2 regions of the Gordonia sp. NPDC058843 genome follow, and region 2 is predicted to be linked to the other one. Evidence: predicted binding sites of a transcription regulator. Region 2 holds the regulator's gene; the other holds the start of a gene.
The links. Region 2 encodes LexA, which represses DNA repair genes until DNA is damaged. Its sites were predicted from a motif close to CGAACANNTGTTCG; they were not measured.
Positions count from the first base shown of each region.

Region 1: ACFW3F_RS11670 (SAV_6107 family HEPN domain-containing protein) is a predicted target of LexA. The motif match lies at 1,765-1,778, and genes of this name have one in related genera.

Region 1 covers NZ_JBHYNC010000013.1:91,531-94,936, reverse strand. The annotation lists gene mraZ (division/cell wall cluster transcriptional repressor MraZ) at 1-14, opposite strand, end outside; gene ACFW3F_RS11675 (DUF3040 domain-containing protein) at 621-1,019, opposite strand; gene ACFW3F_RS11670 (SAV_6107 family HEPN domain-containing protein) at 1,186-1,659, opposite strand; gene ACFW3F_RS11665 (GNAT family N-acetyltransferase) at 2,030-2,704, shown strand; gene ACFW3F_RS11660 (phytoene desaturase family protein) at 2,707-3,406, shown strand, end outside.
Region 2 covers NZ_JBHYNC010000001.1:129,196-132,601, reverse strand. The annotation lists gene ACFW3F_RS00625 (phosphoenolpyruvate--protein phosphotransferase) at 1-1,411, shown strand, start outside; gene lexA (transcriptional repressor LexA) at 1,389-2,093, opposite strand; gene ACFW3F_RS00615 (LysM peptidoglycan-binding domain-containing protein) at 2,325-2,867, shown strand; gene nrdR (transcriptional regulator NrdR) at 2,967-3,406, shown strand, end outside.

The sequences.
Region 1 (3,406 bases), on a different contig from region 2:
AATCGCACAGACACGTCGACACCTCCTGCCCACTGGGCTCCGCGCCTTCCCTACACAGCCCGCTCGCTTCGCTCCCGGCGCTGCGGTTGTGTGCAGCCCGCTCGCTTCGCTCCCGGCGCTGTGGTGAATCGCTTCACCCAGTGATGCCACAGTACCCCACTTTCCACCACTTTCCACCCCCAGAACCCCCTAGCTCACCCCCACCCAGCAAAGTTGCAGTTCAGAGCGGTGAAACACCGCTCTGTCAGCGCGTGTTCCGGCGCGTCGCCTCCAGGTTCCACGCTGTAGCCACGTGACAAATGAGGTCTGATGAGGCCAAAGGGACGTCAAAGGTACGTCTACCGCCCACCCATTCGTGCAGGTGGGGCAAAGTGGGGCACCCGGGTGGGGAGAAGTGGGGCAGACCGGTGGGGAGAAGTGGAGCCCGTCGACCGTGCGCCCGATCCCGTCGACTGTGCGCCGCGTGGTCATCCAGTCAGCGCGAGAGGCGGGCGGCAACACAACAGAGCCGCGTACCCGTGGGGCACGCGGCTCTGACGTATGCGGTTGTCGCGGTGGTGTCGCGGTTGTTCGCCGGGGTCGTTCAGCCGATCGGCGAACGCGGAGTCAGGATCGGCAGATCACTCCTGCTCGAATCGGCGATTGAATCGCTCCTCCATACGTTCGGACAGCTTGCGCTTGGCACCGGAGGATCCGGACTGCTTCTTCCCCGCCCTGGGCGTCGGCGAACCGGCCTCGGTGGAATTGTCTCCCCACAGCGCGAAGAGGCCTGCCCCGAACATCACCAGGAACCCCAGAAGGCTCACTATCGGGAACCCGCCGATGTTGATGTTGACTATGAGTCCGCCGACCAGCATCACCAGACCGACGACGAAGACCGCCGCCGCCTGCAAGCGACGTCGTCCGCTCGACTTCCCCAGACGTCGACGCTTGACACTGGACGCAAACTTGGGGTCTTCCGCGTACAGCGCGCTCTCGATTTGTTCGAGCATGCGTTGCTCGTGCTCCGAAAGTGGCACCGACCCTCCTTCTCACTGATCCGCGACGCCGACGAAGGTCACCCGCGACCGGAAAGGCGTCTGCGCCTATATCGTCCCATGATACGAGGTGAAATCGACCGCGACCACCATTACTCGCCGTTGCAGATGACCGTCCGGTGCGTCAACCGGCAAAGTGTGGCCGGTTTCACGCTGTCGCCCCGATCTGAGGGGCGTCGGAACCGAGTTTTCCTTGCTCGTAGGCGATGACCATCGTCTCGACCTGACGGAGAAAGTCGAGGACGAGGAGCCGCATCCCCGCGACACTGTCGGGATCGACCGTGCGGATGATGCCGGACTCGATCTTCATCCGAACCGGTGAGAGCGCGGCGAAGCGGGCCGCGATCGGCGCCAGGTCCGGTGCGACCACGCCGATGCGGGTCCAGGCGTTCGACGTCCTACGCCGGACCGTGCCGACCGGCTCGTGCACCGCGAGGGCCGCACCCGAGGCACGAAGGGCGACGAGGTAGAGCTGGCGGAAACGCTCGGCACCATCCTCGACGCCATCGGCGTTGTCGAGGAGTAGGTGTGCACGCTCGAGGAGATCCCGGGCACGGCCGACCATCATCGGGTCGACCAAAGCCGCGTGGGTGAGAGCTGTGGCGCTGCGCTGCCTGGCCATGCCGTCCTCCTCATCGTGTTGCTGCGTCCGGCGGCAGACGCTTCCCTCGTCCGCCGCCGGACCGTGTCGAGGATGAACGCGAACAGCTTGCGGAGGCACATTCATCGAACATCCGTTCGACACGTTCAATATAGCTATCCCGGCGTCGGTGTTCAAGACATCTGTGACCCGACTCCATCGCCTGCGATGTACAACGCCACCACCTGCGACCCGATTCCTGCCGAGTGTGCATCATCGATAGGACAACTCCCGGGAGTGGCCCGCGATGCGATGCCCCAGGACGGGACGGTCCCGCCGTCCCCGATGCCGGGCGACCTCGCATGCGGGTCGACGACGACCGGAGACCGACGACGCAGAGAACGGAAGTCCGTTGACCATCCGTCTGGTGAGCTTGAGCGGCGACGACGCCCGCGCCTGGCTCGAGCCCGCATTGGAGATCTACGTGACCGCGATGAACTATCCGCGCGGCACCGAGATCCATCGGGCCGGCCTCTGGCGCGAGCACATCGCCCGGCCGGGATGGCGCGCGGTGGGCGCGATAGAAACCGTGACCCCGTACGAAGCACGGACCATGCCGGCAGCTCGACGCCGGGTGGGTCCACCGGTCGGCGTCGGACCCGACGACCTGCTTGTCGGGATCGCCTACGGCTACACCGGCGCGACGGGCCAGTGGTGGAATCAGCAACTGCGACTCGGACTCCGCGAGACGGGGCGCCCACCCGCGACGGTCGAGGCGATCGCCCGCGACTACTTCGAACTCACCGAGCTGCATGTGCACCCGACGGCCCAGGGACGAGGGATCGGACAGTGGCTGCTCGCCCGGCTACTCGCCGACCGGCCCGAACGTCATGTGTTGCTGTCGACGCCGGAGATCCCCGCCGAGGACAACCGCGCGTGGTCGCTGTACCGGCGGATGGGCTTCACCGACGTCCTGCGCCACTTCACCTTCACCGGCGACCCACGTCCGTTCGCCTTCCTCGGGCGTCCACTCCCGCTGGAACTACAACCCCCGACCGCGGCACAGCGCGTCGGTACCGGGAGCTGACCGTGCACGGCACTCGACGCGATGCCGTCGTCATCGGCGCGGGCCACAACGGCCTGATCGCCGCGGCCTACCTGGCGCAGGCCGGACGGAACGTGGAAGTCCTCGAGCGGGACGAGATCCCGGGCGGCGCCGTCTCGACCGTCGAACGCTTCCCCGGACATCGGGTCGATCGCGGGTCGTCGGCACACCTGATGATCCGGCACTCCCCCGTGCTCGACGACCTGGACCTGGCCGCACACGGCCTGCGTTACGTCGACTGCGATCCGTGGGCGTTCGTCCCGGCGACCGCGACAGCCCCGCCGATCGTCTTCCGCACGGACCTGGACGCGACCTGCGCTTCCATCGAAACTGCCTGTGGCGCAGCCGATGCAGCCGCGTATCGGCGATTCGTCGCGACGTGGATGCCGCGTGCCCGGGCTGTCATGGACGCGTTCTACCAACCCGCGACGATGGGCCGGTTCGGCCGGGCGTTCGGCGGCCTCGGCGACACCGCGAGCACGGCACGCACCGGGTTCCTCGGCCGGCGGAGCGGCCGGGTCATGAACCTCACCGCCGAGTTGATGACGTCGGGCGACTCCCTCCTCGACGAGTACTTCGAGTCCGAACAGCTCAAGGCCGGTCTCGCCTGGTTCGGCGCCCAGTCCGGGCCGCCCATGAGTGCACCCGGGACCGCACCGATGGTCGGCTTCGCCGCACTCATGC
Region 2 (3,406 bases):
CGCCTCCGCCGAGGCCGCTGCCGTCGTGGCCACCGACCAGTTCGCGGCGGTGTTCACCAAACTCGGTGGGCTCATGGCCGAGCGGGTCACCGATCTGAACGATGTCCGGGACCGCGTCCTCGCCGAATTGCTCGGCCTACCCGAACCGGGCGTGCCGACACCGGAGGTGCCGTCGGTGCTGCTGGCCGACGACCTCGCACCCGCCGACACCGCGGGCCTCGACCCGACGAGCACGATCGCTCTCGTCACCCGCCTGGGCGGACCGACCAGTCACACCGCGATCATCGCGCGGCAACTGGGCATCCCGTGTGTGGTGGCAGTCGCCGATCTCGCCGAGATCGAATCCGGCACAACCATTCTCGTCGACGGGACGACCGGGCGGATCGAAGTGGAGCCCGACACGGAGACAGCCCGGACGCGCGTCGACGAGGACCGGCGGCACGCCGAAGTCGTCGCCGGCTGGACGGGCCCGGGCCACACCGCCGACGGTGCTCCGGTCTCGGTGCTCGCCAACGTCGCCGACGGATCGTCGGCAAGGGCCGCGGCCGGCCACCCCGTCGAGGGTGTCGGACTCTTCCGCACCGAACTCGCGTTCCTCGAACGCGCCGACGAACCGACGGTCGACGAGCAGGCTGCGATCTACCGTGAGGTCCTCGACGCGTTCGACGGACAGAAGGTGGTGATCCGCACCCTCGACGCCGGGTCCGACAAACCCCTCCGTTTCGTGACGCATCCCGACGAATCCAATCCCGCGCTCGGTGTCCGAGGGGATCGGATCGCGCTCGCACATCCCGAGATCCGTACGCATCAACTCGATGCGATCGCGCGGGCCGCAGAGGGTGTCGAGGTCGCGCCGTGGGTGATGGCGCCGATGATCGCCTCGCCGGCGGAGGCGCGCGTGTTCGCCGCGGAGGTCCGTGGCCGGGGTCTGGTGGCCGGGGTCATGATCGAGGTGCCCGCTGCGGCGATCCTGGCCGAGGCGGTCCTCGCCGAGGTGGACTTCGTGTCGATCGGCACCAACGACCTCACCCAGTACACGATGGCGGCCGACCGGATGTCGGCCGATCTCGCCGGGCTCACCGACCCGTGGCAACCCGCCGTGCTCAGCCTGATCGCCGGAGTCGCCGCCGCGGGAGTCCGTCAGGTCAAGCCGGTGGGGGTGTGCGGGGAGGCGGCCGCCGATCCGAATCTCGCCTGCGTGCTCGTCGGACTCGGGGTGACCTCGCTCTCCAGCGCGCCGGCCGCAGCGGCCGCGGTGGGAGCACGACTCGGCGAGGTGACCGCGCAGGACTGTCGCGCGGCCGCCGACGCCGCGTTGGCCACCTCCGACCCCGCCGCGGCGCGTGAGGCCGCCGCGGCAGTGCTCGACCGTTCGGTCGGTGGAGAGGTCAGACTCGCCGCATCACGGTGACGACCTTGCCGAGGATGACGGCGTCGTTACCGGGGATCGGATCGAACAGTTCGTTGTGCGGCATGAGCCAGACGTTGGCGCCCTGACGCTTGAAGGTCTTCACCGTGGCCTCGCCGTCGATCATGGCCGCGACGATGTCGCCGTTGTCGGCGACGTTCTGCTGGCGGACCACCACCCAGTCGCCGTCGCAGATGGCGGCGTCGATCATCGACTCGCCCACGACGCGCAACAGGAAGAGTGAGCCCTCGCCGACCAGTTCGCGGGGCAGCGGGAAGACGTCCTCGACGGCTTCTTCGGCGAGAATCGGACCGCCGGCCGCGATCCGTCCGAGGACCGGCACGAAGGTCGGCTCGGGCAACTGGCTCGCCGTCGGGTTCTCCGGAGTGGGCGGTTCGCTCGGGGCGATGTTGACCGCTCGGGGCCGATTCGCGTCGCGTTTGAGCAGTCCCTTGCGTTCCAGCGTCCGCAGCTGATGGGCCACCGACGACGTCGAGGCCAGGCCGACCTCGTCGCCGATCTCCCGGATGCTCGGCGGGTAGCCGCGCTCGCGTACCGAACGGCGGATCACCTCCAGGACCCCGAGTTGCCGCGGGGTGAGTGAGGCCTCGGCGGCGGCGACGTCGATCGGGGCCTCGGTGTCGGCGCCCCGCGCTCGGCCGCGCCTATCGCCGGTGTCACTCATGTTCGGTTCCTCTCGTCTTTCGGAACGTGCAGGTAGATGGCCCGTGGGATGTCTCAGCCGCGTCCGAGCCTAGCGGAGTGCGGGCATCACCTCAAACATTTGTTCGATGTGTCGCGAGACTTTGTCGGTGCGCCGTGCTACAAATTCGAACATCAGTGCATCGAACACCTGATCGAAGTTCGAACACCGAACAACCGCACACCCAGCACACCAGAACTCCCGGAGGGCACCATGCGCACCGCCACTCTCGTCGCTCCCGTCCACGCCGAACGCCCCGTCGTCACCCGGGCGAGCACCGATCGCGCCGATCGTGTCCGGACCCGGGCCCCGCTCTCCGACGGCACCAGGCCGGTGGACACCCGGCCCTCCGGCAACCGGCCGGCGGGTGGCTCATCGCCGCTCACCCCACGCCTGGGTGGCACGCACTGCGGTTCGCCGATGGGGGCGAGGGGCCGGGGCCCGGTCGCGCCGAATGCGGCGGTGTTCCGTCGCCGTCGCCGCACCGCGGTCGCCGTCCTCGCCGGCGTCGGGCTGGCGTTCGTCGTGTGGGTCTTCGGTGTCGTCGGGCAGAACTACTCGGACTCGATGACGCCTGCCGCGGTGAGCGCGGAGGTCGTCCACGTCCGCTCGGGGGATTCGCTCAGCACGATCGCCGGCCGGGTGGCGCCCGAGATGCCGCGTGAGGTCGTGATCGACGAGATCGTCGCGATGAACGATCTGCCTTCGAGCGCGCTGCAGGTGGGCCAGCCCCTGCTCACCCCCCGGTACCGCTGAGGCCGGGCGGTATCCTCGGTGTCACAGGGGCCGGCCGAGAAGCGGCGGGGCGCACGGTTTCACTGCGCTCCAGCGTCCCGAGACCTGCGTGAGGACACGATGCGCTGCCCCTTCTGCAAGAACGACGACACCAAGGTCATCGACTCGCGTGTCGCAGATGAAGGGCAGGCCATCCGACGCCGTCGCTCCTGCGTGGAGTGCGGGCGCAGATTCTCGACGGTGGAAAGTGCCGTACTGGCCGTGGTCAAACGCAACGGGGTCACCGAGCCGTTCAGTCGGGAGAAGGTGATGCGCGGTGTGCGGCGTGCATGCCAGGGCCGCCACGTCGCCGAGGACGCGCTCGCGCAGCTGGCCCAGCAGGTCGAGGACACGGTGCGCGCCAGCGGCTCGGCCGAGATCCCCAGCAACGAGGTCGGTCTGGCGATCCTGGGTCCGCTCCGCGATCTCGACGAAGTGGCGTATCTGCGTTTCGCCTCGGTGTACCGGTCGTTCGACTCCGTCGAGGACTTCCAGCGAGAGATCGACGACCTGAAGTCGGC